Regions from separate parts of the Bradyrhizobium septentrionale genome, predicted to be linked through region 2. Evidence: riboswitches for the same ligand, from Rfam matches in the RefSeq annotation. Region 2 holds a riboswitch; the other holds the start of a gene.
The links. Region 2 has a riboswitch for glycine ahead of HAP48_RS45530 (D-amino acid dehydrogenase). Riboswitches for the same ligand answer to the same signal wherever they lie in the genome.
Positions count from the first base shown of each region.

Region 1: it holds a riboswitch for glycine, as region 2 does, so the genes downstream of both, gcvT (glycine cleavage system aminomethyltransferase GcvT) here and HAP48_RS45530 (D-amino acid dehydrogenase) in region 2, are expected to answer to the same signal.

Region 1 is NZ_CP088285.1:9,228,352-9,243,880, reverse strand. It holds gene recA (recombinase RecA) at 1-1,066, shown strand, start outside; gene HAP48_RS46455 (acyl-CoA thioesterase) at 1,227-1,664, opposite strand; gene gcvP (aminomethyl-transferring glycine dehydrogenase) at 1,853-4,741, opposite strand; gene gcvH (glycine cleavage system protein GcvH) at 4,765-5,130, opposite strand; gene gcvT (glycine cleavage system aminomethyltransferase GcvT) at 5,147-6,292, opposite strand; glycine riboswitch at 6,433-6,522, opposite strand; gene alaS (alanine--tRNA ligase) at 6,725-9,415, shown strand; gene HAP48_RS46430 (cyclic nucleotide-gated ion channel) at 9,427-10,677, shown strand; gene HAP48_RS46425 (DUF3455 domain-containing protein) at 10,674-11,174, opposite strand; gene HAP48_RS46420 (NADP-dependent isocitrate dehydrogenase) at 11,212-12,426, opposite strand; gene HAP48_RS46415 (alpha/beta hydrolase family protein) at 12,640-14,367, opposite strand; gene HAP48_RS46410 (TrmJ/YjtD family RNA methyltransferase) at 14,681-15,529, shown strand, end outside.
Region 2 is NZ_CP088285.1:9,040,747-9,056,275, forward strand. It holds gene cysE (serine O-acetyltransferase) at 1-420, opposite strand, end outside; partial or broken gene HAP48_RS45475 (hypothetical protein) at 676-1,995, shown strand; gene HAP48_RS45480 (alpha/beta fold hydrolase) at 2,011-2,763, opposite strand; gene HAP48_RS45485 (hypothetical protein) at 2,822-3,955, opposite strand; gene HAP48_RS45490 (zinc-finger domain-containing protein) at 4,191-4,436, shown strand; gene HAP48_RS45495 (FAD-dependent monooxygenase) at 4,444-5,646, shown strand; gene HAP48_RS45500 (twin-arginine translocation pathway signal) at 5,699-6,136, opposite strand; tRNA gene HAP48_RS45505 (tRNA-Leu) at 6,361-6,447, shown strand; gene HAP48_RS45510 (PilZ domain-containing protein) at 6,540-6,827, opposite strand; gene HAP48_RS45515 (hypothetical protein) at 7,123-7,419, shown strand; gene HAP48_RS45520 (ABC transporter substrate-binding protein) at 7,594-9,213, opposite strand; gene HAP48_RS45525 (M20/M25/M40 family metallo-hydrolase) at 9,479-10,609, shown strand; glycine riboswitch at 10,702-10,808, shown strand; glycine riboswitch at 10,812-10,927, shown strand; gene HAP48_RS45530 (D-amino acid dehydrogenase) at 10,993-12,300, shown strand; gene HAP48_RS45535 (ArgE/DapE family deacylase) at 12,536-13,834, shown strand; gene HAP48_RS45540 (ABC transporter permease) at 14,113-15,054, shown strand; gene HAP48_RS45545 (ABC transporter permease) at 15,058-15,529, shown strand, end outside.

The sequences.
Region 1 (15,529 bases), 190 kb from region 2:
CGTCGAAGGATCCTCCATGGACAAGTCCAAGGCCCTCTCAGCCGCGCTCTCCCAGATCGAGCGCCAGTTCGGCAAGGGCTCGGTGATGAAGCTCGGCAAGAACGACCGCTCGATGGATGTCGAGACGATATCTTCGGGATCGCTCGGGCTCGACATTGCGCTCGGCGTCGGCGGGCTGCCGAAGGGCCGCGTCGTCGAGATCTACGGGCCGGAGTCCTCGGGCAAGACCACGCTGGCGCTGCACACGGTGGCGGAAGGCCAGAAGAAGGGCGGCATCTGCGCTTTCATCGACGCCGAACACGCGCTCGACCCGGTCTATGCGCGCAAGCTCGGCGTCAACATCGACGAGCTGCTGATTTCGCAGCCGGACACCGGCGAGCAGGCGCTGGAAATCTGCGACACGCTGGTGCGCTCCGGTGCGGTCGACGTGCTGGTGGTCGATTCGGTCGCGGCGCTGGTGCCGAAGGCCGAGCTCGAGGGCGAGATGGGCGATGCGCTGCCGGGCCTGCAGGCGCGCCTGATGAGCCAGGCGCTGCGCAAGCTCACCGCCTCGATCAACAAGTCCCACACCATGGTGATCTTCATCAACCAGATCCGCATGAAGATCGGCGTGATGTACGGCTCGCCGGAGACCACCACCGGCGGCAACGCGCTGAAGTTTTATGCCTCGGTCCGCCTCGACATCCGCCGCATCGGCGCGATAAAGGAGCGCGACGAAGTGGTCGGCAACACCACCCGCGTCAAGGTGGTGAAGAACAAGCTGGCGCCACCCTTCAAGCAGGTCGAGTTCGACATCATGTATGGCGAGGGCGTCTCCAAGATGGGCGAGATCCTCGACCTCGGCGTCAAGGCCGGCATCGTCGAGAAGTCCGGCGCCTGGTTCTCCTATGACAGCCAGCGGCTCGGCCAGGGACGCGAGAATTCCAAGGCCTTCCTGAAGGCGAACCCCGACATCACCGCCAAGATCGAAGCCGCGATCCGGCAGAACTCCGGCCTGATCTCCGAGCAGATCCTCGCCGGCACGCCCGAGCGCGACGCCGAGGGCGAAGAGCCGACTGAGGAGTAAGCCGTAAGGCTGCAAGACTTCGCTGCAAGCGGGCGCTGAGGACGTTGAGTTGCCGACGTCTTCGGCGCCCGTTTCGTTTGGTCGTGGCGTTGAACGAGCCTGCGGGCGGGCGCTGGAACCTGATCGGCTTGTCCGATCGTTTGATCCATGTCTGCCGCGCTTACCCCTGCGCCAGTGCCTTTTCCCGGCTTGCGATCAGCGCGCGCAAGTCCTCGGTCACCGCGACCGATTGGTGCGTCTTCTGATCGGTGGCAACCCAGATGATCTCGCCGGTGGCGCGAAGGTCGTCGGAGCCCTTGGCGAAGATCGCGAGCGCAAGCACGATCGAGGAGCGGCCGATCCGTGCGACCCGCACGCAGACCTCGATGTCCTCGTCGAACCGGATCGGCGCCTTGTATTCGACGACCGATTTCACGGTGTGAAAGTCGACGCCGGTCCGCGCCACCTCGCCGAGATAATCGTAGCCCATCGCGCGAAAATATTCGGTGATCGCCGTGTCGAAATAGGTCAGATAGTGGGCGTTGAACACCACGGCCTGCGCGTCGACCTCGGAATAGCGGACGCGAAACGGGAAATGAAACCAGAATTCCTCGCGCATGAATCCTCCTGCCGCGGCATTGCGGGGCCGTCACTCGCCCCGCAGTCTCGCCGGGCTCGCTCAAATGTCACCATATCCTCATCCTCAACAGGCCATGCCTTGATGGCCGCGAGCACGGCGTCAGCATCAACCGCGATCGGACGACCCAATTGCGCCCATTGGAATGTTTAATGGTTGCTACAATAGCGCTACTCCGCCGCCTGCGCGTAATCTTCCACCGGCGGACACGAGCACACCAGATTGCGATCGCCATAGACGTTGTCGACGCGGCCGACCGGGCTCCAGTATTTGTCGGAACGTGACACGCCCGCGGGGAAGCAGCCCTCGGTGCGGGTGTAGGCCCGGTTCCAGGCATCGTCGGCGATGTCATGGACGGTGTGCGGCGCGTGGCGCAGCGGCGACGCCTCGACCTTCCAGCGGCCCTTCTCGATCTCCGCGATTTCATTGCGGATCGCGATCATGGCGTCGCAGAAGCGGTCGATCTCGAACTTCGATTCCGATTCCGTCGGCTCGATCATCAGCGTGCCCGCCACCGGGAAGCTCATGGTCGGCGCATGGAAGCCGTAGTCGATCAACCGCTTGGCGATGTCGTCGACGGTGACGCCGCTGGTCGTCTTCAGCGCCCGCGGGTCGACGATGCATTCATGCGCGACGCGGTCACGGGCGTTGCGATACAGCACCGGGAAGTGGGGCTGCAGCCGCGCGGCGATGTAGTTCGCGTTGAGGATCGCAATCTCCGTGGCGCGCGTCAGCCCTTCGCCGCCCATCATCAGGATGTAGATGTAGGAGATGGTCAGGATCGACGCCGAGCCGAACGGCGCAGCCGACACCGGGCCGATGGCGTGCGCAACCGTGCCGTCAGTTGCGGGATGGCGATTCTCAGGATGACTTGGCAGATAGGGCGCAAGATGCGCCTTGACGCCGATCGGGCCCATGCCGGGGCCGCCGCCGCCATGCGGGATGCAGAAGGTCTTGTGCAGATTGAGATGGCTGACATCGGCGCCGTAATCGCCGGGCCGGGAGAGCCCGACCTGCGCGTTCATGTTGGCGCCGTCGAGATAGACCTGTCCGCCATGCGCATGCACGATGTCGCAGATCTCGCTGATGTGCTCCTCGAACACGCCGTGGGTCGACGGATAGGTGATCATGACGGCAGCGAGATTGGCCGAATGCTTCTGCGCCTTGGCGCGAAGGTCCTCGACATCGACGTCGCCGCGCGCATCGCAGGCCACCACCACGACGTCCATGCCGACCATCGCGGCCGAGGCCGGATTGGTGCCGTGGGCGGAGGAGGGGATCAGGCACACCTTGCGGTGCGGCTCGCCGCGCGCGAGATGATAGCCGCGGATGGCGAGAAGCCCGGCATATTCGCCCTGCGCGCCGGAGTTCGGCTGCAGCGAGACCGCGTCATAGCCGGTGATGTCGCAGAGCCACGCCTCCAGCCGCTGGAACAGCGCGTGATAGCCCTCGGCCTGATCGGCAGGCGCGAACGGATGCAGATTGCCGAACGCCGGCCAGGTCAGCGGGATCATCTCGGTGGTGGCGTTGAGCTTCATGGTGCAGGAGCCGAGCGGGATCATGGCGCGGTCGAGCGCCAGGTCGCGATCACTGAGCTTGCGCATGTAGCGCAGCAGTTCGGTCTCCGAGCGGTGCGTGTTGAACACCGGGTTGGTGAGGAAGGCGCTGGTGCGCCGCAGCTCCTTCGGCAGCGCCTCGCGCGCGGCCGCCTCGATCTCGGCATAGCTGAGCTTGCCGCCGAACACGCGCCATACCGCCTCGACGGTCTCCGGCGTCGTGGTCTCGTCAAGCGCGATGCCGAGCGTGGTCGCGCCGATTCGCAGATTGATCCGCTCCGCCAGCGCGCGGGAGACAATCTCGATCTGCTTTGCGCCAGCCTCGACGGTCACGGTGTCGACGAACGCTTCGCTCACAGGTGCAAAGCCGAGCTTGCGCAGGCCTGCGGCAAGCACGGTGGCGCGGCGATGCACGCTGCGTGCGATGTGGGTCAGGCCCTCGGGGCCGTGATACACCGCATACATCGAGGCGATCACGGCGAGCAGCACCTGCGCAGTGCAGATGTTCGAGGTCGCCTTCTCGCGGCGGATATGCTGCTCGCGGGTTTGCAGCGCCAGCCGATAGGCGGGCGCGCCGCGCGAATCCACCGAGAGGCCGACGATGCGGCCGGGCAGCGAGCGCTTCAGCGTGTCGCGCACCGCCATGTAGGCGGCGTGCGGCCCGCCATAACCCATCGGCACGCCGAACCGCTGCGCCGAGCCGATTGCGATGTCGGCGCCGAGCTCGCCGGGCGAGGTGAGCAGCGTGAGCGACAGCAGGTCGGCCGCCACGATCGCAAGCGCGCCCTTGGCGCGCAACGATGCGATCGCGGGCTTGAGGTCGCGCACCGCGCCCGATGTGCCCGGATATTGCAGCAGCGCGCCAAGTACGTCGGCCTTGTCGAGTTCGGTCAGGGGATCGCCAACGACCAGCGCCCAGCCCAAGGGCGCTGCGCGCGTGCGCATCACCGCAAGCGTCTGCGGATGGACCTCCTTGTCGACGAAGAACACCTTGGCCTTGACCTGCGAGTGGCGCTCGGCGAGCGCCATCGCTTCCGCCGCCGCGGTCGCCTCGTCGAGCAGCGAGGCGTTGGCGACGTCGAGGCCGGTGAGGTCGCAGACCATGGTCTGGAAGTTGAACAGGGCTTCGAGCCGGCCCTGGCTGATCTCGGGCTGGTACGGCGTATAGGCGGTATACCAGGCCGGGTTTTCCAGGATGTTGCGCTGGATCACCGCCGGCAGGATGGTGCCGGAATAGCCCTGGCCGATCAGCGAGGTGAACACCTGATTCTGCGCGGCGAGCTCGCTCATATGCGAAAGCGCCTCGGTCTCGCTCAGCGCGCGGCCGAGGTCGAGCGGCGCCTTCTGGCGGATCGACGCCGGCAGCGTCTCGTTCATCAGCGCCTGCAGGCTCGCGGCGCCTACCGTCTCCAGCATCGCGTTGATGTCGCGCGGCGACGGTCCGATGTGGCGGCGGACGAAATCGGTGGCGGCTTCGTTGATCGGCTTGAAGGGCGCGTTCATGGCTTGATCCTTGGGCTGATCCTTTAGGCGGTGTGGGCGGCGTAGGCGGCCTCATCCATCAGGCCGCCGAGTTCGCTGTTGTCTGCAATCTTCAGCTTGAAGAACCAGGCCTTGCCGCCGGCGTCCGAATTGACCAGCGCGGGCTCGGCAGCGAGCTCTTCGTTGACCTCGATTACCTCGCCGGTGATCGGCGCGTAGACGTCGGAGGCGGCCTTGACGGATTCGACGACGGCGGCGGCCTCAGCCTTCTTCAGGCTGCGGCCGACCTTGGGCAGTTCGACGAACACGACGTCGCCGAGCTGCGATTGCGCGTAGTCGGTGATCCCGATCGTGGCGACGTCGCCCTCGATGCGGAGCCATTCGTGGTCGGACGTGTACAGCGTCGTCATGGAGATCCTCTGGCGTTTAGCGTTTGTAGGTATTGGGAACGAAGGGCGTGGCGGCGACTTTCAGCGGCAGCCGCTGGCCGCGCACTTCGGCGAAAACGGTGGTGTCGAGCGCGGAAAGCGAAATCGGCAGATAGCCCATCGCAACCGGCGCATTGAGGCTCGGGCCGAAGCCGCCCGACGTCACCTTGCCGATCTGCTCGGTCGAGGTTGGATCGGCAAACAGGGCGGCGCCTTCGCGCACAGGCGCGCGGCCGTCAGGCTTCAGGCCGACGCGGCGGCGGGAGGCGCCTTGCGCGAATTGGGCGAGGATCTTGTCGGCGCCCGGAAAACCGCCGGCGCGGGCGCCGCCGCTGCGGCGGACCTTCTGCACCGACCATTCCAGCGCGCCTTCGATCGGCGTCGTCGTGGTGTCGATATCATGGCCATAGAGGCAAAGCCCAGCTTCGAGCCGCAGGCTGTCCCGCGCGCCGAGCCCGATCGGCAGCACGTCGGGATTGTCCAGCAGTGCGGTGACAAGGGTTTCGGCCTTGTCCGCCGGCACCGAGATCTCGAAACCGTCCTCGCCGGTGTAGCCGGAGCGCGAGACGAAACAGTCGATGTCGGCGACGCGGCGCGGACCGGCGTCCATGAATTTCATCGCACTGACATCTGCACAAAGTTTGGCCAGCGCCGATTCGGCTTTCGGCCCCTGCAGCGCGATCAGCGCGCGGTCGGCCAGCGACACGATTTCGCAGGCGTCGGAGAGATGCGCACGCAGATGCGCCTCGTCCTCGGCCTTGCAGGCGGCGTTGACCACCAGGAACAAATGATCGCCGAAATTCGCGACCATCAAATCGTCGAGCAGCCCGCCGTCGTCATTGGTGAATTGGGCGTAGCGCTGCCGTCCCGGCGCGATGCCGACAATGTCCTGCGGCACCAGTTTTTCCAGCGCGAGCGCCGCGTCAGCGACATTGCCGGATTTGGCCTTCAGCACCAGCTGGCCCATGTGGGACACGTCGAACAGGCCGGCGTTGCCGCGGGTGTGCAGGTGCTCCTTGAGCACGCCGGCGGTGTATTGCACCGGCATGTCATAGCCGGCGAACGGCACCATCTTGGCGCCGCGCGCCAGGTGCAGCGCGTGCAGCGGGGTCTGTTTCAGCGGGGAGGTTTCGCGCGCAAGCATCACAGGGCCCTCGCGGTTCCCGCAGGGGACCTATTTCCCCTTGAGAAACCTGCAGAAAGCCCCATCTGTCGCTGTGCCTGAGAGTATTATCCCGTCGGCGGACGCATCGGGGATGACCCCAGCGCCTCTTTCCAGATGTCAGACGTCACGCGGTCCTTTTGCCTGAGAGTTTCCGGGGCGGTTGCTCCTTCGGCGCCGGCGCAAGGCCGGTCTCTCCCGACGTGACTTAGCTATAGGTAGGTAGAAAACACGGCGCCACCAAGACTGTCAACGCAGCTCTCGCTGCTATCCAATGGGCTTTGTGCTGCCGCGGCAAGCCCATGATCCGCCTGCACAGTTTCTGGACACCGCAGCTGGCCTTGTCTAAAAGCGTTCGGCCGGAAAATGACGCCTTTTTGCGGCTGGCCGGCCCCTTTTTCCGATTGGATGAACATGAGCAGCGTCAACGACATCAGGTCGACATTTCTGAACTTCTTCAAGGAGAACGGCCACGAGATCGTGGCGTCGTCGCCGCTGGTGCCGCGCAACGACCCGACCTTGATGTTCACCAATGCCGGCATGGTGCAGTTCAAGAACGTCTTCACCGGCGTCGAGAAGCGCGCCTATCAGCGCGCCACGACGTCGCAGAAGTGCGTGCGCGCCGGCGGCAAGCATAACGACCTCGACAATGTCGGCTACACCGCGCGCCATCTCACCTTCTTCGAGATGCTCGGCAATTTCTCGTTCGGCGACTACTTCAAGGAGCGCGCGATCGAGCTCGCCTGGAATCTGATCACCAAGGATTTCGGGCTGAAGAAGGACAAGCTGCTGGTCACCGTCTACCACACCGACGACGAGGCGGCCGGCTACTGGAAGAAGATCGCGGGCTTCTCCGACGACCGCATCATCCGCATCCCGACTTCGGACAATTTCTGGGCGATGGGCGACACCGGCCCGTGCGGGCCGTGCTCCGAGATCTTCATCGATCGCGGCGAACACATCTGGGGCGGACCTCCGGGCAGCCCGGAGGAGGATGGCGATCGCTTCCTCGAATTCTGGAACCTGGTGTTCATGCAGTACGAGCAGGTGACGAAGGAGGAGCGCGTGGCGCTGCCGCGTCCCTCGATCGACACCGGCATGGGGCTGGAGCGCATGGCCGCCATCCTGCAGGGCGTCGAGAGCGTGTTCGAGACCGATCTGTTCCGCCATTTGATCGATGCGGCCGCGTCGGCGCTCGGCCATGGGCCGAACGCGCAGAACGTCGCGTCGTACCGGGTGATCGCGGACCATCTGCGCTCGTCGGCGTTCCTGATTGCCGACGGTGTGCTGCCGTCGAACGAGGGCCGCGGCTATGTGCTGCGCAGGATCATGCGCCGCGCGATGCGCCACGCGCAGCTTCTGGGTGCGAGCGAGCCGCTGATGCATCGCCTGGTCTGGGCGCTGGTCCGCGAGATGGGCCAGGCCTATCCGGACCTGGTGCGTGCGGAGAAGCTGATCGAGGAGACGCTGCGGCTGGAAGAGACGCGCTTCCGCAAGACGCTGGTGCGTGGCCTGTCGATCCTCGATGAGAAGAGCGCCGGCCTCAAGAAGGGCGACATGTTCGACGGCGACACCGCGTTCACGCTGTACGACACTTACGGCTTCCCGCTGGACCTGACGCAGGACGCGCTGAAGTCGCGCGGCATCAGCGTCGATCAAGCGTCGTTCACGGATGCGATGAACCGTCAGCGCGAGAAGGCGCGCGCCTCCTGGGCCGGTTCGGGCGAGGCGGCGACCGAAAACATCTGGTTCCCGCTGCGCGAGAAGCTCGGTGCGACCGAATTCCTCGGCTATGAGACCGAGAGCGCGGAAGGCGTGGTGACGGCGCTGGTCAAGGACGGCGCCGAGGTCGACAGCCTCAAGGCCGGCGAGACCGGTGCGATCGTGCTGAACCAGACGCCGTTCTATGCCGAATCCGGTGGTCAGGTCGGCGACGTCGGCATCCTCACTGGCGAAGGCGTCAAATTCCGCGTCACCGACATGCAGAAGAAGGCCGGCGATCTGTTCGTGCATGTCGGCGCGGTGGAGCAGGGCACGTTGAATGTCGGCACCGCGCTGCAGCTCGAGGTCGACCACGCCAGGCGTTCGTCGATCCGCGCTAACCACTCGGCGACCCATCTGTTGCATGAGGCGCTGCGCCAGGTGCTCGGCGATCACATCGCCCAGCGCGGCTCGCTGGTTGCGCCCGATCGCCTGCGCTTCGATTTCGTGCATCCGAAGCCGATCACTCCGGAAGAACTCGCCCGGGTCGAGGACATCGCCAACGACGTGGTGCTGGAGAATGACGAGGTGACGACGCGGGTCATGGGTGTCGACGACGCCCGCGAAGCCGGTGCGCGCGCGCTGTTCGGCGAGAAATACGGCGATGAAGTCCGCGTCGTCTCGATGGGCAGGAGTGCCCGCGAGCACGGCCAGAACGCGCTCGGCTGGTCGGTCGAGCTCTGCGGCGGCACCCATGTTCGCCGCACCGGCGACATCGGCCTGATCTCGGTCACCAGCGAGAGCGCGGTGGCATCAGGCGTTCGCCGCATCGAGGCGCTGACCGGGCATCATGCGCGCAAGCACGCCAACGACACCATGGCGCTGGCCAAGACCGCGGCGGCCGAGCTGCGCACCACGATCGAGGATGTGCCGGCGCGCATCGCAGCCCTGATGGAGGAGCGCAAGAAGCTCGAGCGCGACCTGTCGGATGCCCGCAAGAAGCTCGCGATGGGCGGCGGCGGCGCGTCGTCGAACGGCGCGGCCTCCGCCGTGCGCGAGGTCGGCAATGTCAAGCTGCTCGCCCGCGCGGTCGAGGGCGTCGAGACCAAGGACCTCAAGAGCCTGGTCGACGACGGCAAGAAGCAGATCGGCTCCGGCGTGGTCGCGATCGTCGGCGTCACCGAGGACGGCAAGGCCGGCATCGTGGTCGGGGTCACCGCCGATCTGACCTCGCGCTTCAACGCGGTCGAGCTGGTGCGCAAGGGCTCCGAGGTGCTCGGCGGCAAGGGCGGCGGCGGCCGGCCCGACATGGCGCAGGCGGGCGGCCCCGACGGCGCCAAGGCCGATGCCGCGCTGTCGGCGATCGAGCAGGCCATGACTCAACAGGCATCGGCCGGGGCCTGACGGAGAGGCTGATCGTGGCGACGGCTCCGGGCAAGCCCACGATCAGCGATCCCGGACTGCGCGACCGTCTCTACGAGCTGCTGGAGCAGGACCACCTGCCGCATTCGGTCGGCGCGCGCTTTGTCCGGCTCGTCGTCGCGATCATCAGTGTCGATGTGCTGGCGGCGATCCTGGCATCGGTGCCCGAGTTCGACGCCCAGCTGTGGTGGCTGTTCTCGGCGATCGAAATCGCAGCCGTCATTGCGTTTGCGCTGGAATATGCCGCGCGGCTCTGGAGCGTGGTCGGCCGCTCGCTGCGCGACATGACGCCGCTGCAGGCGCGGCTCGAATACGCCTTTTCGGCGCTCGGCGTGATCGATCTGCTCGCCTTCCTGCCGTCGGCCATCGCGCTGGTCATCAACGACAAGACCGCGCTGGTGCTGTTCGGCATGCTGCCGTTCCTGAAGCTGGTGCGCTATTCGACCGCAATGCGCTCGCTGCTGGCGGCGCTGCACGCCGAGCGGCGCACGCTGTTCGGCTGCGTCGTGATCCTGACTGGCGCGGTGCTGCTGTTCGCCTCGCTGCTTTATGCCATCGAGCACAGAGTGCAGCCGGACAAGTTCGGCACCATGCCGCAGGCGATGTGGTGGGCGATCGTGACGCTCGGCACTGTCGGCTACGGCGACGTCGTCCCGGTGACGCCGCTCGGGCGGATCGTCACCGTGGTTGCGATCGTGGTCGGCTTCGCGATGATCGCGCTGCCGGTCGCGATCATCTCGACCGCCTTTGCCGACGAGGTCCGGCGCCGCGACTTCGTCGTGACCTGGGGCATGCTGGCGCGGGTGCCGCTGTTCTCGCATCTCAACGCGGCCGATATCGCCGACATCATGCGCCTGCTGCGCTCGCAGACCATCGAGGCCGGCGAGGTGCTGGTGCGGCGCGGCGATCCGGCGTCATCGATGTATTTCATCACCGCGGGCGAGGTCGAGATCGACCTGCCGAGCCAGCTCGTGAAGCTTGCCGACGGCGCGTTCTTCGGCGAGATCGCGCTGCTGCGGCGGACCAACCGCTCCGGCACGGTGACGGCGACGCGCAAGACCAAGCTCCTGGTGCTCGACGCGCAGGACTTCCATGCCCTGATCGAGCGCATGCCGGCGCTCGCCGCGCATGTCCGGGAGACGGCGGAGGCGCGGCTCGCCGATCCGCTTACGGCCGGTGGCGACCTAGCCGCCGGCGAAATCGCCCAGGCGCCTGGCGAGACCGACGGCGGCATCCGCGACTAGTCGCGGCGCAGGAACACGTAATCGGCCGAATAGGGTGCGCTCTTGAACACGCCGGCCTTGTCGCAGGCGCCGTCGAGCTGCCCGCCAGATGTATTGATCCGCTGCACGGTGGCGACGCTGGTCAGCACGCCGTTGCCGCGGTGGGCGATCGCCTCGAGTTTCAGCCAGGGAATATCGGCGGCGGTCGCGCCGGGTGCGCTGCCGGCGGTGCGGGCGGTCACGGTGCTGCCGTCGACATGCTCCCAGTTCGGGCCGGCATAGTGCCGGCCGACCGTGCGGCCGCCGGCGATCAGGGTGGCGATGGGTTCGCGGAACGACCAGGCGAGCTTGCCGTCGGTGACCGGCTTGCACTCATAGACCTGGGCGCCCTCGGCATGCACGGTGAGTACCGCGGTCTCGTCCGGTGCCGCAACGGGGGCGGGCAGGGGATCGGCAGCGAGCGCCGCCGATCCGGTCAGCAACAAGGATGCGAGCGTTGCCCGGCCGAGTAGGGTCATGGTCACGCTCGCTGTTGTATTCACCAACAGGCGGCCGTTAGGCCGCCATCGCCTTCGCGAGGTTGTCGGAAACCTTGTCGAGGAATCCGGTGGTCGAGAGCCAGCGCTGGTCGGCGCCGACCAGCAGCGCGAGGTCCTTGGTCATGTAGCCCTCTTCGACGGTCGCGACGCAGACCTTCTCCAGGGTCGTGGCGAACTTCGCCAGCTCCGGATTGTTGTCGAGCTTGGCGCGGTGAGCGAGGCCCCGGGTCCAGGCGAAGATCGACGCGATCGAGTTGGTCGAGGTCTCCTTGCCCTTCTGGTGCTCGCGGTAGTGGCGAGTCACGGTGCCATGGGCGGCTTCGGCTTCCACGGTCTTGCCGTCCGGGGTGAGCAGCACCGAGGTCATCAGGCCGAGCGAGCCGTAGCCCTGGGCCACGGTGTCGGACTGCACGTCGCCGTCATAGTTCTTGCAGGCCCAGACATAGCCGCCGGACCACTTCAGCGCCGAGGCCACCATGTCGTCGATCAGGCGGTGCTCGTAGGTCAGGCCCTTTGCCTCGAAGTCCTTCTTGAACTCGCGGTCGTAGATGTCCTGGAAGATGTCCTTGAAGCGGCCGTCATAGACCTTGAGGATGGTGTTCTTGGTCGAGAGATAGACCGGGTAGTTGCGCAGCAGGCCGTAGTTGAGGGAGGCGCGGGCGAAATCGATGATGGAGTCGTCGAGATTGTACATCTCCATCGCGACGCCGGCGCCGGGCGCCTTGAACACTTCGCGCTCGATCACGGTGCCGTCCTCGCCGACGAATTTCATCGACAGCGTGCCCTTGCCGGGGAACTTGATGTCGGTGGCGCGGTACTGGTCGCCATAGGCGTGGCGGCCGATGATGATCGGCTTGGTCCAGCCGGGAACCAGGCGCGGCACGTTCTTGCAGATGATCGGCTCGCGGAAGATCACGCCGCCGAGGATGTTGCGGATGGTGCCGTTCGGCGACTTCCACATCTGCTTCAGGCCGAACTCCTTCACCCGGGCCTCGTCGGGGGTGATGGTGGCGCATTTGACGCCGACGCCGACCTTCTTGATGGCTTCGGCGGCATCGATGGTCACCTGGTCGTTGGTCTCATCGCGGTATTCCATGCCGAGATCGAAATAGAGCAGTTCGACATCCAGGAACGGGTTGATCAGCTTGTCCTTGATGTACTGCCAGATGATCCGGGTCATCTCGTCGCCATCGAGCTCGACGACGGGATTGGATACCTTGATTTTTGCCATGACGGAGGGGCCCTCTTGGGAACAGCGCGCTTTTGACCGCGGGTTGGAATACGCCTGCGCTATAGCACCGCCCGGGGGCGGGCGGAAGCGGACCGGTTATGCACTTTAAGCCCATCTTTTCATCGAGAACCGCCATTCTGATGGCGGCTCCCGGTCCTTGGTTTTGACGGGTTTTCTTCACGCGAACCGGTGCCCACTTCGCTCGAAAACCCTCTAAAATGGGACCTGGGTCGCCGTGCCGGCCACGATGTACCAGGTCACGAACAGGCCCGCGATCAGGGCGCCGGGCAGGCTCGATCCGGTCCGCCGCCAGGTGAAGGTCGCTATCACGGCGACGATTGCGAGCAGCGGCACGAACTGGATCGCGACGATGGTCGAGAGCGGCACGAAACCGGGGTCCGGGATCGGATTGAACAGTTTTCCGGTCAGCCGCAGCGTGCCGTATTGCAGGACCAGCAACACGATGAAACCGAACGTCAGCGCCAGGATGTTGGTCAGATAGAGCGCCCCGCGCGGGGCATCCATGGTCGAGAAATTCCGGTGCAGCACGTGCAGCGCCACGACGAAAAACGTCGTGAACGGAATCAGATAGATCAGGAAGATGAGGAATTGCTTCGCGCTCATCAACTTGAGTGCGACGATCCAGAACCTGAAGTCGATCTTGAACGCGAGATCGGCGAGCCAAAGCGCGGCGTACCCCACCACGACCGACGCCACCGCGATCACGACGGATTGACCGACGAGGCCGGCCCGGCTGGCGCGCTTCGGCGCGAACCGCATCAGGGCCAGCGTGATCAGGCCATTGATGATGGCCCAGACCAGGATCTGGTTGGTGATGCCCTGCGGCAGGAACGCGCTCGGGGTCACGAAGGTGCCGCCCAGCGCGAAGGCCGGATAATAGGTCAGCGCCGGAATGAAGGCCGAGAGGATGAACGCCGTGGTCCAGCGCCGGCCGCTTGCGGCCTCGTGCGGCGGCATGGTGCCGTCGGCGATCGCCGGCAGCCGCAGGCGGGAGAACATCGGTGCCTCCAGCAGCCCGTCGAACGTCCCGATCACAAGGGCGACGAAGCCGATCAGCGCAATCAGGGTGCCGATCTCCTTGCGGAACCAGATCTGGTCGTCAACGGGCCGCGCCGTGCCGCCCTTCAGTGTTTTGGCGAACCAGTCGAGGCTGTAGCCGATCGCCTCATGCGAGATGTGCTCGGCCGGATGGGTTATCGCCGGCGTGTAGAGCACGCGGGCGGTGCCGGCAGCCGGATCGCCATAGACCTTGCCCGGCTCGACCGCGCCCTGGGTGCCGAACAGCGCCCAGAGCTTTGGGCTCGTGGTGACGTCGCGGGCGAGATCGACGCCCCACATCAGGTCCGGGAATTCCTCGTACTGGGCGAACACCAAAGCGGTGTTGCGCGGCCAGGTCGCGGTGCCCTCGGCGGCGAACGGCTTGCCGGTCGAAGACCCCTCCAGCACCATCGACTTGTAGTCGTTGGGCATCGCGGCGGCGGCGGCCAGCACAGTCCAGCCGCCCATCGAATGGCCCTCGAGCCCGATGTTCTCCTTGTCGATGAATGGCAGGCTGCGGAGATAGGCGAGGCCGTCCGGTCCGCCGAAGCTGTTGGCGAAGGAGGGCGGGTCGCTGTAGCCATGGCCGGTCTGGTCGAGCGCCAGCACGACATAGCCGCGGCGGGCGAACTCGATGGCGAAGCCGTCCTGGGTCTCGCGCGAATTGATATAGCCGTGGACCGCGAGGATGCCGGGCGCCGGGATCTGCGCCGTGGCATTCGGCGGGATGTAGAGCAGGGCGCTCATCGTGTTGCCCTTGGCGCCCTTGAACCTGACATCCTCGATCCGGATGCCGCCTGCGGTCTGCGTGAGGTGGGCGAACAGGCCCCCCGCCACGATCAAAACCAGGCCCACAATCGCCAGCGTCCATCTGCCCCGCATCGTCGTCCCCCCAAGGTGCCTCGCCGTTCAACCGGCGTCTCAAGCGTGCCTTTACAGCTTCGCTTTGGTTGTGGTTGATAGCCTATCCGAAGGCGAAGCGCGCGCAAGCGGCAGCCTTCGTTGCGTGTGATCCGGATTCCGATTGAGGATTCGCAATCGCCGCTAACCCTGTTATCTCCTTGGAGAAATTGGTCCCGCAAAACCGGTGCACAGCTGGTCGATGCCGTTCTTGGGCCGCTGCATGAGACTTTGAATCAGGCTCTTCGGAAGCTGATTCAAAACCTTCAGACGTTGAATCAGAAAGTGAAGTGAGATGTCCGGCACCGACAAGACCAAGGCAGGGCACGACCTTGCCGGTCCCGTCGTCATCCTGGTCGAGCCGCAGCTTGGCGAGAACATCGGCATGGCCGCGCGCGCGATGGGTAACTTCGCGTTGACCCGGATGCGCATCGTCAATCCGCGTGACGGCTGGCCGAATGTCGCCGCGCAACGTGCCGCCGCCGGTGCCGACCACATCATCGGTTCGGTCGAGCTGTTCGACACCGTCGAGCAGGCGATCGCCGATCTCACGCTGGTGTTCGCGACCACCGCCCGTGCCCACGACCAGGCCAAGCCGGTGGTCGGGCCGGAAGGCGCGGCCGGCGAGATCGTCGGCCATGTCGCCTCCGGCGGCGGCGCCGGCATCCTGTTCGGGCGGGAACGCTCCGGCCTGACCAATGAGGAGGTCGCGCTCGCCAATCGCATCATCACCTTCCCGGTCAACCCGGGCTTCGCCTCGCTCAATCTGGCGCAGGCGGTGCTGTTGATGGGCTATGAGTGGTTCAAGCTCTCGACCGCGGGCGCGCTGCCGTTCGCGATGCCCGAGCGGTCCGAGCCGGCCTCCCAGCACCAGATGCAGGCGTTCTTCGACAACCTCGTCGCCGAGCTCGACAAGGTCGAGTTTCTGCGCCCGGCGGAGAAGCGCGACACCATGCTGGTGAACCTGCGCAACATCTTCACCCGGATGGACCCGACCAAGCAGGACATGCACACGCTGCACGGTGTGGTGATGGCGATCGCCGAGGGTCGCAAGGGCCCGGCCAAGGGCGGGGTGCTCGACGGTGCCCAGGCGACAAGGCTGCGGGCGCTGCTCGCCGAGCAGGGAGGGGGCGGTGCCGTCGCC
Region 2 (15,529 bases):
GAACGCAAAATCCTTGCGCCCCTTCTGATGCAGCCAGTGTGCGAGACGATGGGTCTGCAGCGCGTGAAAGCCCTTGAAGTAGAGCAAGGGATCGATGAAGCGCGAGGTCGCGGGGTCGCGATCATAGACGGCGACGAGGTCGGCGCGGAAGGCGTTGCCGATATCGGGCGCATCGCGCAACGCCTCGTCATAGGTCTGGCGGATCAGGTCGCCCGACAGCGCGGCGTGATCGAGCCGCTCGGCGATGCGATGGACCACCGAATCTTCCAGGCGCTCATGATGCAGCACGGTCGCATAGATGAAGGATGCGAGTTCCGGCTCGCGCCGCAGGATGTCTTCCGCCTCGCCGCGGATTCGATCCCAGATCGGATCGAGCGCCGCCAGCTTTCCCCCCTGCGGACTGACCTGATGAACTGCCATGGCTGCTCTCGCAATTCGGTTGTTCTGATGTGCGTTATAGCACGATGGACCCAGCGCGTCCCGGGATGGCTCGGTACGGTAAACCTCAGCCGAACACCCCCGGGCCGACGTCTAAGGGAGTTGGTCGGGATTTTGCCGAAATCAAGCCGTGCTTCTGCAACTATTGGCGGATTTCGTCGCGAGTGTGGTTTTGGGCATGGTCGGCCCCAATAAAAAGGGGGCAACATCATCAATACCCGGAGTTTACGCGCCCGCGTGACCGACGCGCGGTCGGTCTGGATCGCCACCATCGCCATCCCCCTGCTCCTGCTCGCCCCTGCCTTCTGGAACGGCTATCCGCTGCTCCAATGGGATACCGGCGGCTATCTGGCGCGCTGGTACGAGGGCTATCTGGTGCCGAGCCGGTCCACGGTGTTCGGCATCTACCTCCATGTCGGCGAGGCATCCAGCTTCTGGCTCAACCTCGGCATCCAGACCCTGGCGACGCTGTGGATCCTGCAGCTGACGCTGCGCGTGCTCGACCTCGCCCGGCCGGTCCGGCTGATCGCGATCAGCCTCGCGCTGGTCGCAACCACAGCCCTGCCATGGCTCGCGAGCATGCTGCTGACCGACATCTTTGCCGGCCTTGCGGTGCTCGCACTCTTCATCCTCATCCTGCATGGCGAACGGATTTCGGCGCTGGAGAAGGCGGTGCTGTTTGGCTTCATCGCATTTTCGGCCGCAACGCACAGCGCGACGCTCGCCGTGCTGCTCGGCCTGTGCTGCGCCGGCTGGATGCTGCGTCCGTGGCTCGGCCGGCGCATCCCGATCGCGGGCCTCGTGCAGGGCAGCCTGACCGCCGTCGCCGGTGCGGCGATGCTGCTGGCGGCGAATTTCGCGCTGTCCGGGCAGCTTGCCTGGACGCCCGGCGGCGTAGGCGTCGCCTTCGGCCGCATGCTGCAGGATGGCATCGTGACGCAATATCTGCGCGACCATTGCGCGAAGGAGAACCTGAAGCTCTGCCCCTATCGCGACGAGCTGCCGGCGACCGCCGACGACTTCCTGTGGGGCCACAGCATGTTCAACACGCTCGGCCGCTTCCAGGGACTGAATGACGAGATGGGCTATATCGTGGAGCGTTCGCTGGCCGAATATCCGGGATGGCAGGCCAAGGCGGCGCTGGAAGCCACCGTCGACCAGCTGATGCATGTCGCAACCGGCGAAGGCTCCTCGGGCTGGATCCCGCACACCTACGGCATCATCGCGCGCTACATTCCCAAACAGGTCGCGCCGATGCGCGCCGCGCGACAGCAGCGCTGGCGCCTCGACTTCACCGCCATCAACCGCATCCATGTGCCGGTCGCACTGGCCTCGATGCTTGTGGTCGTGATCCTGTTCGGCCGCGGGCTGTGGCAGCGGCGGCTCGACGACCTCACGCTGCTCGCCGGCACCGTCACGCTCGCGCTGCTCGGCAATGCCGCGATCTGCGGCGTGATCTCGGGTCCGCACGACCGCTACGGCGCGCGCATGGTGTGGCTTGCGACCTTCGTGGTGCTGATCGCGGCGGCGCGCGCCTTCGCCAAAGACGATGCGGAGAACGAAGCCGACGAGCTATTTACGCCGCGACAGGAAGTCGATGACGCCGGTCTTGTAGACCTTGTCGCCGACCGCCCGCATGTGATCGCGGTTCGGGATGTCGAGCACCTCCGAACCCGGAATGATCCTGCCGAGCGCCGCCGCTGAGCCGGCGATCTCGTCCTTGCTGCCGACTGCGATCAGAACCGGCACGCGGATGCCGGCCGCCTCCACGCGCGTCATCAGCCGGCGCGAGCCGCGCAGGCAGGCGGCGAGTGCGCGGCGGTCGGAGCGGGTCTGATCGGCAAAGGCGCGGAAGGTGCGGCCGACCGGATCGGTCACATCGTCGAGCGCCGGCGCCTCCAGCGCGAGGGCTACGGTCTCGCCGGGACCACCGCCCTCGATCAGCCCGATGCCGATGCCTCCCAGGATCGCCGAGCGCACCCGATCGGAATTTTCGAGCGCAAGGATCGCCGTCATCCGCGAGCCCAGCGAATAGCCCATGATGTCGGCGCGCGCGATCCCAAGATGATCCATCAGCGCGATCACATCGCTCGCCATGATCGCGATCTCGTACTGCGCGGCGTCATAGAGCTTGGCGGATTCGCCGTGGCCGCGATTGTCGAGCGCGATGACGCGCCGGCCGGCCTTGACGAGATCCGACACCCAGGTCGGATAGATCCAGTTGACGTTCTTGCTCGAGGCGAAGCCGTGCACGAGCACGATCGGCTCGCCCTCGCCTTCGTCGATATAGGCAATTTCAACGTCGCCGTGATGGAAACTCGGCATCATCCATTCCGTTGTTTTTTTGGGATTGAGTTTGGCGATCGAAAAGCCGACCGCGAGCTTAGCCTTGGGCAGCGGAACCCGCCAGCGCAACCTGAGCGGACATCTGCCACCGCAGGCGCCGCGCCTTGCCCCGTCTGAGCCACCACGCGGTAGCCCGTTCGGTGATCGCCTTGATCGAGGACAGGAAGCCGAACAGCGCAAGCAGCGCGCCGAACAGCCACATGGTGAGATTGAACGTGCCGACCGCAAGCAGCAGCGCGCCGCGGCCGAGCAGCTTGAGGATCGCGCGGGTCTGGCCGCCCTTCGCCTCCGCGAGGCGGGCCGCGCGCGCGATCTCCTGCGGGTTCTCAGCGACCTTCAGCGTGTCCCGTGCGGCACGAATCCCGGCGGCCTCGCCGACGCGTCCGACGTCCTTGGCGACGCGCACCAGCGCCCCGGCCTTCTCGGCGCGGAACGCCGCGCGGATCGCGGTTGCGGTCTCTGCCGGGCGAAGCACCGAGCCGGTGGCGACCGCCTCGCGCAGCGCCGGCTGGTCGACGACCTCGCGGGTCGAACGCCCGGCCCATTCGATCAGTCCCTCGCTCAGCCGTCCCGCCTTGCGCGTATCCTTGACCAGCGTCAGCCCGGCGCGCAGCGGCCCGGCGCCACCGACCGACACATAGGTCGCCGCCGTCACCGCGAGCCCGGCGGCCGCAAGCCCAAGCACCAGCTGGTCGGTGTCCTCGCCCATCACGAGATGCTTGCCCTCGCGCACGACGTCCCTGACATCGCCGAACACGAACAGGTCGCCAGCGACCGTGCCGGACAGGCTTGCGACATCGTCGGCGTTGCCGGTCACGAAGCCGGTGGCGAACCCCTTGGCGAAATGCGTGGTGGACGACTGCTCGGCGCGCGCGTCGTCGACCCGCCTTGTGAGATCATCGCCGAGCGCGATGTCCTGCTCGGCGGCGAGCGCGACAAAGCTCGTCGCAAGGTCGGCATCCCCCGCGGCCAGCGCCGCCTCGATATTGTCCGAAATCAACGCCGGGTTGTTGCGCAGCACGGAATTGATCCTGAGGTCGGCGAGCGCAGCGGGATCGTCCCGCGCGGCGAGGATCGTGCCGGCGTCACGGGCATGCGGCCAAATGACCGCGCCGATGGCAGCGCTCATTGCCAGACCGGCCACCGCAAAACTGAGGCGAACCCCGTTCATTCCGCTTGAAACCTCAAGTTTAACTCGCCTTGGAAATAGTGTGCCGTTTTTGCGACACAACGGCTCCGACCAAAGAAGGGCTTCTCTGGGACGACAAGATTGTGTCGAATTTGCATGAGCAAATGAGCCGTCTGGGCTCTAGGAATCAACTGTTCCCGCCAGTATGGTGCGCGGCATTTCGCGATGCCGCATGCTGTCGATTGCGTCTGCCCATCGTTGCCACCAAGGTGAGAATATGTCCGACCACGTCGTCCCGCACTTCCATAACGATGCCGGTGTCTCGGTGATCGAAATCGGATCGCAGGAGTTCATGTGCGTGGGCGCCAACCCGCCGTTCGACCACCCGCACGTGTTCCTCGACCTCGGCAACGACAGCGAGATCATCTGCCCGTACTGCTCGACGCTGTATCGCTTCGCGCCCGACCTCGCTGCCGGCGAGGCGCGGCCGCCCGAATGCGTGCTGAAAGACAAGGTCGCCTGACCGCTCCGTGGCGCTGACGCGAACCGTCATCGTTGCAGGCGCCGGGATCGGAGGACTGACGGCGTCGCTGACACTGGCCGCACAAGGCTTTCGCGTCGTCGTGCTGGAGAAGGCCGAGCGGCTCGAGGAAGCCGGCGCCGGCATCCAGCTCTCTCCCAATGCCAGCCGCATCCTCGTCGGGCTCGGGCTCAAGGAACCACTTGCGCGGCGCGCGGTCACGCCTGAATCCGTCAACATTCTGAGCGCGCGGGCCGGCGGCGAGATCGCGCGGATGCCGCTCGGCCAGGCGGCCGAGTTCCGCGCCGGCGCCCCCTATTGGGTGATCCACCGCGCCGACCTGCAAGCCGCACTGCAGGCCGCGGTCAACGACCATCCCGATATCGACCTGCGGCTCGGCTGCCAGTTCGAGGATGTCACAAAGCACGCCAAGGGGTTGACGGTGGTGCAGCGCCGCGGCAATGCACGGCAGGAGGAATTGGCCGTCGCGCTGATCGGCGCCGACGGCATCTGGTCCGCCGTGCGCGGGCATTTGTTTCCGGATGTACAGCCGAAATTCTCCGGCTTGATCGCTTGGCGCGGCACGCTGGACGCAACCGCCCTGCCGCGTGAATACACCGCACCGCGCGTCCAGCTCTGGATGGGGCCGGACGCCCATCTCGTGGCCTATCCGATCTCGGGTGGGCGCCAGATCAACGTGGTCGCGATCGTCTCAGGCACCTGGAACCGGCCGGGCTGGAGCGCACCCGGCGACATCAACGAGATCAAGGGCGCGTTCGCCACGGCGCGCTGGCCCGCAACCGCGCGGATGCTGATCGGCGCCGTCGACGGCTGGCGCAAATGGGCGCTATTCACCCTGCCCGACATCGGCCGCTGGAGCGAAGGCGCGGTGACGCTGCTCGGCGATGCCGCGCATGCGATGTTGCCGTTCGCCGCGCAGGGCGCCGGCATGGCAATCGAGGATGCCGCCGTGCTCGCCAAGGCGCTCAGCGACTGCACCGGGGAAAACACCTCAGGCATTCCCGCCGCGCTGAAGCGCTACGCCGAGATGCGGCGCAGGCGCGTGCTGAAGGTCCAGCGCATGGCGCGGCAGCAGGGCCGCATCTATCACTTGCGCGGGCCGCTCGCGATCACGCGCGATCTCGCGATCCGCGCCATCGGTCCGCAGCGCATGCTGGCGCGGCAGGACTGGATCTACGACTGGCGCGTCTGAGCCGTCAGCTGAGCGCGCGACCGGCGATCGGCTTCGCTCGAAAGCGCTGAGCTTAGTGGACGACGCCCCGCGGGGCGCGTGCCCCCTTCGCGGCCGGCGCCGGCGCGGCGGGCGCTGCGGCCGCAGCGGTCTCGTCCGGCGGGCTTTCATGACACTTGTTGCTGCGCCAGGCCTGATCGGCAAGTTTCTGCCGGGCGCGAATCGAGATCAGCTCGTTGCGATAGACCATCTCGGAGACCACGGTACCACCGACGCCGGTCTCCGCCTTGGCCATCAGCTTTTCCTGATCCGCAGCGCTGGTCGCGAGGCTCTTGCGCTCGGTCTCGAGCTGCTTGCAATCATAGAGGTCGTATTTGGCGGGATCGGCGAACGCTGGTGACATGGTATCGCCGATCTGCGCGCAGCCGGAAACGCCCGCGGCCGAGGCGAGCAGCACAATGACGGCCGCCGCGCGCGACGGCTTTGAGCGGCGTGGGAAACGAACAGACATTCGGCTTTCTTAGTCAGACAGTGTTGAGATTGCCTAAACCAGCCACCGGTGTCCGGATTGAGGCTCAATCGCGGCGGCGCGCTGCTTATCCCAATGCGGGGCGGCCGAAGCAAATGGAATTGCAGGCCACTGTTTAAGTCTTTGAAACCGCACCTGTTAGCACCGGATAATGACAATTCCACTTCGCGCTCAAACGCGCTAGAAATCGGCGCGCCTGGCGCAATGCGGACGTGGCGGAACTGGTAGACGCAAGGGACTTAAAATCCCTCGATGGCAACGTCGTGTGGGTTCGACTCCCACCGCCCGCACCAGCCTTCGCTCGCGAAATGAATAGCGTTGGCGCCACCGCCAGCCAGGCGAAAGCGATGCGGTTGCGGCGAGCTACGGCTCGGCAGGCCGAGCCTCACGCGAACCCCAGACCGATCCGCCGCTCCTTCTTCCAGATGACCCGGCAGGTGTGCCGCTGGCCGTCGACGGCGAGGACGAAGCGGTCGGGAAACCACAGCGGCGAATTGACTTCGATGCAGGCCCCCTGCGGAGAAAGGTTTCGGACCGTGCAGGGTATCGCTTCATTGCCGAACTCGATCGCCCCCGATTTGAGGACGCGGCGACGGGAGCCGCTGCGCCGCTCATCGGTCGGCTTTGGCTGCTGCCCGCCAGCTGGTGCGGGCCTGCTATCGTCGTCGGCCATGAACCCGTCGCGATCGGTACACACGCTGGCGGTCAGGTTACGACGCGATTCTGACGGGAACCTTAAGACATCGCCAGCCGCGTTGGCATGCCACGCGCCTGCCGACGGCTTGGGCGGCAGGCGCGGTATCACATTGCTAGCATCACCTGATCGTGTTTCCCGGGCTGTGGCGCGGTTCACAAGCCGGGATCGCGGCGTGTCGTAGTCTCGATGCATTGTCTTGGCGCGATGGAAATTCCGGCCGCATATTTCGCGGCCGTCGCATTTCGAAATCAATTTTGGTCGGAGATCGGTGATGGAGATTGCAAACTGCAATCGAATTGCTGGCGACAGGGCGCGCGATCAAGGCGCCTCCATTCTCGAGCATGGCGACGACGCGGCCCATTGCAGCAACGGGCTCAATGCCCAGACATTCCACGACGCGACGCCCGACGAGCGCGTGATCTACCGGCGATGGATTCGTCGCGCGATCATGCTGTACGGACTGCTAGCACTCGCCGCAGGAACAGCGGTCTGGATCAACGGCGCGGCTGTCGGGCCGACACAGCTCTCCAGCCTGTCGAGTGCGAGCGACGCGAAATCGGGTCACTGACACTAGAGCGTTTTCGAGCGAAGTGGGCACCGGTTCGCGTGAAGAAAACGCGTCAAACAAGGAGCTAGAGCTTCGGTTCTGATTCAATCAGATCCGGAGCTCTAGAAGCGACAGTTCGAAACGAAAAATGGCCGGGACAACGCCCGGCCATTCGTCGTTAGCAAGACCGCAAGCCTACTCGGACTTGTCGATATTCCAGAAGATCGGCGTCGCCGGTCCGTCGAGGACACCGGTCAACGACTTCCGCCAGGCACTCGGAACCGTGTACTGGCCGAGCGGAATGTAGATCACCTGATCGTAGGCCTCGGTCTGGATGTCAGCGGCGATCTTCTTCTTTTCCTCGGCCGAGCCAGCGCGCGCGAACTTGTCGCGCAGCTCCTCGATCTTCGGATCTTCGGCCCAGCCGAACCAGCCGCCGTTCTTGCCACGACCGGTGATCGACGCGTTGACGATCGGATCGGCGACGTCGGCTGCGACCCAGTTGGTGAAGAACATATTCCAGCCGCCTTCCTTCGGCGACTTCTGGCTGGCGCGGCGGGTCACGACGGTCTGCCAATCGGTGGCCTGGAAATCCACCTTGAAGCCGGCATCGCGCAACTGCTGCGCCACGACGATCGGCTGGGCCTTCAGCGTGGTGACATCGCCCGGCCCCATGATCACGACGGGCGTGCCGTCATAGCCGGACGCGGCAAGCGCCTTCTTGGCTTCCGCCATGCCGCTGCCCTTCACCAAGGTCTCGGCACCGACGTCGGTCTCCAGCGGCGTGCCGCAGACGAAGAAGGCGCCGCAGATCTTCTGGTACTTGGCATTGCCGACCAGCGCGTCGAGCACGTCCTTCTGGTTCATCGCCAGGAACGCGGCGCGGCGTACCTTCGGATTGTCGAACGGCGGATAGAGGAAGTTCATGCGACCAAGGGTCTGGAAGCCGAACTTGTTGAGCACGTCGATCTTGAGATCCGGATTGGCTTCGAGCACCGGCAGCATGTCAAACGGAAGCTGTTCCATGAAATCGATGTCGCCGGACTGCAGCGCGTTCACCGCGGTCTGCGCATCGGCCATCGTGATCCACTCGACGCGGTCGACCTTGACGACCTTGCCGCCTGCGGTCCAGCTCGCCGGCTCCTTGCGCGGCACGTAGTCCTTGTTCTTCTCATAGACCGCCTTCACGCCCGGCTGGAATTCCGCCTGCACGAACTTGAACGGTCCGGATCCGATCTGTTCCGGGATCGGCTTGTCCGGCGGCGTCTCGGCGAGACGCTTCGGCATCATGAACGGTACACGCGACGACGGCTTGCCGATCGATTCGAGCACGAGGCCGTAGGGCTCCTTCAGCTTCAGCGTGATGGTCTTGGCGTCGGTCGCCTCCAGGCTCGCGACGAAGTCCATCAGCTTCTGGCCCATGCCGTCGACCTTGCCCCAGCGCTGCAGCGAGGCGACGCAGTCTTCCGCGGTGACCGGCGCGCCGTCGTGCCACTTCAGGCCGTCGCGCAGCGTGAACGTATAGGTCAGCTTGTCGTCGGAGACCTTCCAGTCCGCCATCTGCGGCTGGATCTTGAAGTTGGAATCCGTCGCCAGCAGCGTGTCATAGATCATGTAGCCGTGATCGCGGGTGATGTAGGCGGTGGTCATGATCGGATCGATGACGCGCAGATCCGAGTGCATCACCGCGGTGATGGTCTTGCCCGCAGCCATCGCCTGCGGTGCAAATGACAATTCCTGCGGCGCGAACGACAGTGCAAGCGCCGTCAACGCAGCCGCGAGCGTGCGGTGCTTCCAACGCGAGATAGGGAACATGCAATCTCTCCTGACGTGAAACTGGTCAAAGCCGGCTTATTCGTTATGCATGAGGTTCGTTATTTAGGCGAACTAACATGCTGTATGGCTTGTGAAATCGAGACTTGCACCAAGCGCAATGCGCGTCAATCGGTTTCGGGCGAGATCGGACGTACACAAACGAATGAGGCCGCGCGCCAGATTTTGGCTTTACAAATTCGTCGGCTGAGATTTTCGTAACGCGCGCGCGATGCCGGCGCGATCAAAACAACAAGAGAGAAAAACGATGAACCCAGCCAATCTTCCCTTTGATTCCGAAGCGATGTTGCAGGGCCTGCGCGGCTGGGTGGAATGCGAGAGCCCGACCTGGGATTCGGCGGCAGTCGAACGCATGCTCGACCTTGCCGCGCGCGAGATGGCGATCATGGGTGCGACGATCGAGCGCATCGCGGGACGCCAGGGCTTTGCCGGCTGCGTCCGCGCCCGTTTTCCTCATCCGAAGCGAGGCCAGCCCGGCATCCTGATATCAGGTCATCTGGACACCGTGCACCCGGTCGGCACCATCGAGAAGCTGAAGTGGCGGCGCGAAGGCAACAAATGTTTCGGGCCCGGCATCTTCGACATGAAGGGCGGCAACTACCTGTCGGTCGAGGCGATCAGACAATTGGCGCGCGCCGCCTTCACGACGCCGCTGCCGATCACGGTGCTGTTCACACCCGATGAAGAGGTCGGCACGCCGTCGACGCGCGACATCATCGAGGCAGAAGCCGCGCGCAACAAATACGTGCTAGTGCCGGAGCCCGGCCGTCCGAATAACGGCGTCGTCACCGGCCGCTACGCGATCGCGCGCTTCAATCTGGAAGCAACAGGCAAGCCGAGCCATGCCGGCGCGACGTTGTCTTCGGGTCGCTCCGCGATCCGCGAGATGGCGCGGCAGATCATCGCCATCGACGGCATGACCACCGAGGACTGCACGTTCTCGGTCGGCGTCGTGCATGGCGGCCAATGGGTCAATTGCGTTGCGACGACCTGCACCGGTGAAGCGCTCAGCATGGCCAAGCGCCAGGCCGATCTCGATCGCGGCGTCGAGCGCATGCTGGCGCTGTCCGGCACCGCCAACGACGTGACCTTCAACGTGACGCGCGGCGTCACCCGCCCGGTGTGGGAGCCGGATGCCGGCACCATGGCGCTCTATGAAAAGGCAAAGGGCCTCGCGGCGGCGATGGGCCTCGATCTGCCGCATGGCAGCGCCGGCGGCGGCTCGGACGGCAACTTCACCGGTGCGATGGGCATCCCCACGCTCGACGGCCTCGGCGTTCGCGGCGCCGACGCGCATACGCTCAACGAACATATCGAGGTCGACAGCCTCGCCGAGCGCGGCCGCCTGATGGCGGCGCTGCTGGCGACGCTGGACTGACATCGATTTGCACTGCACAACACGTTGGCACTGCCGGATCGAAATTTAGCCTTGTCCAATTTTCAGGCTTCGCCTACGGTCCGGCCGTCCAACACGACGATGCGGGAGAGATCGAAGCGACAACATGCGTGTTGTTGGCTTCGGCGCCGACGGAGCAACCGCCCCGGAAACTCTCAGGCAGAAGGACTGTATCGTCAGGACGATCTGGAGAGAGACGGACATGGCCGCACATCAAGGGCCGTGACGTCCACCGAAGGGGATAGTTCGCTATTGGGCTCCGACCCGATGCGGATCAAGCTCTCAGGTACCGTGACAGATGGGGCGCCGACGCCGGTTTCACCGGTGGTTCGGCGACTCTAACCCACGGGAGCCTGAAGACCATCATGCCTCACATTGCGATCATTGGCGCCGGCATCACCGGCGTGACGACGGCCTATGCCCTGCTCGAACGCGGCTACCGGGTGACTGTCCTCGACAGGCATCGCTACGCCGCGATGGAAACCTCGTTCGCCAATGGCGGACAACTCTCCGCCAGCAACGCGGAAGTCTGGAACAGCGCCGCAACCATCCTCAAGGGTCTGCGCTGGATGCTCAGGAGCGATGCGCCGCTCTTGATGAACCCGAAGCCGAGCTGGCACAAGTATTCCTGGATCAGTGAGTTCGTCGGCAACATCGGCCGCTATCGCAGCAACACCATCGAGACCACGCGGCTCGCCATTGAGGCGCGCAAGCATCTGTTCTCGATCGCACAGCGCGAGAACATCGCCTTCGATCTCGAACGCCGCGGCATCCTGCACGTCTATCACGACAAGGCCGCCTTCGAAGCGGGCCTGCGGGTCAACACGCTGCTGCAGCAAGGCGGGCTCGACCGCCGGCCGGTGACCGCTGACGAAATCCGCAGCCTCGAGCCCGCGCTGCAGACGGCCTGCTATGGCGGCTTCTTCACGCCGTCGGACGCGACCGGCGATATCCACAAGTTCACCCGCGGGCTTGCCGACGCCTGCATCCGCCGCGGCGCAGCCTTCATCCACGAAGCCGATGTCGATGCGATCGCGCGCGGCGACGATGGCTTCCGTGTCAGTTGGAACGCTGCCGCTTCGCATGATGCCGACTTCGCGACGCGACATGAGTTGCAGGCCGACGGGATCGTGATTTGCGCCGGCGTCGCGAGCCGCCACTTCGCTGGCATGCTCAACGACCGCGTCAATGTCTATCCGGTGAAGGGTTATTCGATCACGGTGCAGCTCGATGCGCCGCAAAGCCGCGACGCTGCGCCGACCGTAAGCCTGCTCGATGAAGCTGCGAAAATCGTCACCAGCCGGCTCGGCGCCGACCGCTTCCGCGTCGCCGGCACCGCCGAGTTCAACGGCTTCAACCGCGACATTCGCGCCGACCGGATCCAGCCGCTGGTGGACTGGGTGCGACATCATTTCCCAGGGATCGACACGTCGGCGATCGTGCCGTGGGCGGGCCTGCGCCCGATGATGCCGAACATGATGCCGGTGGTTCGCGCCGGACGGATTCCGGGCGTGTTCTACAATACGGGCCACGGTCATCTCGGCTGGACGCTCTCGGCCGCGACGGCGCAGATGGTAGCAGGGGCGATCGATGATTGGAGCGACCTCGACACGCCTTCAATGGTGCCGTCGCAGGTCGATACGACCGAGACCACCCACGCAGCTTTCCCCTAATTATCCGGCCGGAGAGGAAGAATATGAGCGTATTTGCGTGTGGCCAAGTCGGAATTCGCCGAGAAACGCCGCGTGACTAGGACTAGCGTCACAACGGGGAAAAGCGCTTCATCTCGGGAGGGGACAATGCGCATTGGGGTGGCGGGCACGCATGACATTGCGCCGACTTCGTGCGCCGTCTTTCCAAGACAGTCAATGCTCAGGCTTCTGCGCCGGGCTCCACGAAAGGCGCGACATGACAACTGAGACGTTGACCAAGCCGGATCAGATTGCCGCAGAGCTGTGCGCGGCCGTCGATCGAAACTTCGACGATCAGATCGCGTTCCTGTCGCGCATGGTGCAGTTCCGCAGCTTGCGCGGACAGGAAGCGCCGCAACAAGTTTGGCTGGCCGAGCAGTTCGCAAAGCGCGGCTACGACGTCGATGTGTTCAGCCTTGCGGACGTCAACCTGATGAGCCATCCGAAGGCTGCGCCAATGGACGGCATCGATCTTGCCGGATCGCAGCAGGTTGTTGCGACGAAGAACAGCAAAGGCAGCGGGCGCAGCCTGATCTTGCAAGGTCATATCGACGTGGTGCCGGAGGGGCCCGCTGACCTTTGGGACCAGCCGCCGTTCGCAGGCGCCGTGCACGACGGCTGGATGTTCGGGCGTGGCGCGCAGGACATGAAGGCCGGTGTCTCGGCAATGATCTTCGCGCTCGATGCTATCCGCGACGCCGGATATGCCCCGGGCGGGCGCGTCCATCTGCAGACCGTGACCGAGGAAGAGAGCACCGGCAACGGCGCATTGTCCACTCTGATGCGCGGCTATCGCGCCGACGCCTGCCTCATTCCCGAACCGACCGGACACACGCTGACGCGCGCCCAGGTCGGCGCCATCTGGTTTCGCCTGCGCGTGCGCGGCACGCCGGTGCATGTCGCCTATTCCGAGGCCGGTACGAGCGCCATCCTGTCGGCGATGCATCTGGTGCGCGCGTTCCAGAATTACACCAAAACGCTCAATGCCCGAGCGCTCGACAACAGCTGGTTCCGCAGCGTCAAGAATCCGATCAAGTTCAACGTCGGGATCATCAAAGGCGGCGACTGGGCCAGTTCGACCGCGGCCTGGTGCGAGCTGGATTGCCGGCTCGGTCTCCTGCCGGGCGAGACACCGCGAGAGGCGATGCGTGGCATCGAAGAATGCCTGACTGAGGCGCACAAGGCCGACGACTTCCTGTCCGACAATCCGGCTGAGCTCGTGTGGAGTGGTTTTCAGGCAGACCCGGCGGTGTGCGAGCCCGGCAGCGAAGCGGAAGCAGCTCTGTCTGCCGCCCATCACTCCGTGTTCCAGGCTCCAATGCAGGAGCGCCTATCCACGGCCGTCAACGACACCCGCTACTATCGTGTCGACTACGGCATCCCTGCCCTTTGCTATGGTCCTTACGGCATCGGCCCGCATGCGTTCAACGAACGCGTCGAGCTCGACAGCCTTCGCAAGACAACGCAGAGCATCGCATTGTTCGTCGCCAACTGGTGCGGCGTGATGAGAGTGTGAATCGACCTGTCGTTTCAGGTCGGTGGCGCATGACGAAATGTGCAATTCGAAATAGCAGCTTCGGATAGAGCAGCTTCAGACCAAGGGAGGCTTTCAACGGGCTGAACCGCACCTTGATATAGCGTCGCCATTGGCACAGTATTTGCCTGCAAATTCATCACTTTCGCGCTAGCCTTGAGAGAAGATGCAGAAGCGCATGAGACACATCACGGGGACACCATGACTATGATGCGGCCCAGCCTTCGCTTCGCACCATCGGATGGGAGGAGATGGCAACGATGATCGGCTATCTCATCCGCCGCATCCTCGCCGCCGTTCCCGTGATGGGCGTGGTGGCCCTGTTCGTGTTCCTGTTGCTGCGGCTGACGCCGGGCGATCCCGCCGCAATTCTCGCCGGCGACAATGCGACGCCGGAACAACTCGAACGCATCAGGACCTCGCTTGGTCTCAACGAGCCGATCTACATCCAGTTCTACACCTGGGTCGCCAAGCTGCTGCACGGCGACCTCGGCGTCTCCCTGATCTCGAACAAGCCGATCCTCGAGATGATCGGCCCGCGCCTCGAGCCCTCGATCTCGGTCGCGCTCGCCACCATCATCCTCTCGATCCTGGTCGCGGTGCCGCTCGGCGTGATCGCGGCGTGGAAGCACGGCACATGGATCGATCGCTTCGTGATGGGGCTTTCGGTGCTCGGCTTCTCGGTGCCGGTGTTCGTGATCGGCTATGTGCTGATCCAGATCTTTGCGATCGATCTGCGCTGGGTGCCGGTGCAGGGCTTCAAGAGCATCTCGGCCGGCTTCGGTCCGTTCTTCCAGCGCATCATCCTGCCGACCTGTACGCTCTCCTTCATCTATGTCGCCTTGATCGCGCGCATGACGCGGGCTTCGATGCTCGATGTTCTGGGTGAGGATTACGTGCGCACGGCACGCGCCAAGGGCATCGGCGAGACCGGCGTGCTGCTGCGCCATGCGCTGCGCAACGCCGCGGTTCCGGTCATCACCGTGATCGGTTCCGGATTCGCACTCCTGATCTCCGGTGTCGTCGTCACCGAGAGTGTGTTCAACCTGCCCGGCATCGGCCGCCTCACCGTCGATGCGGTGCTGGCGCGCGATTATCCGGTGATCCAGGCGATGATCCTTCTGACGTCGGGTATCTATGTCGCGGTCAATCTGTTGATCGACCTCGCCTACACCCTGCTCGATCCTCGTATCCGGTACTGAGCAATGGCGATCGAAACCCTTCCCGAATCCTCTATCCCCGTCACCCGGCCGTTCCGCGTCAAGCTCGGCTTCCTCACCTCGACGCCGATCATCGCGGTTGCGACGATCTGTCTCGCCCTCATCATCCTGATGGCGATCTTTGCGCCGCTGCTCGCGCCGCACGATCCGCTGCTGCTGACGCCGTCGCAGCGGCTGAAGCCGTCGAGCGCGCAATACCTGCTCGGCACCGACGCCTATGGACGCGACCTGTTGTCGCGCGTCATCTACGGCGCACGGATCTCGCTGGTGATCGGGCTCGGCGCCGCCGTCTGCTCGATCGCTATCGGGCTGCTGATCGGCCTCGTCGCCGGCTTCTTCCGCTGGGTCGACGCGGTGTTGATGCGCGTGATGGACGGCTTGATGGCGATCCCCGCCATCCTGCTCGCAATCGCCGTGGTGTCGCTGTCGGGCGCCAGCATCTGGACCGTGATGGTCG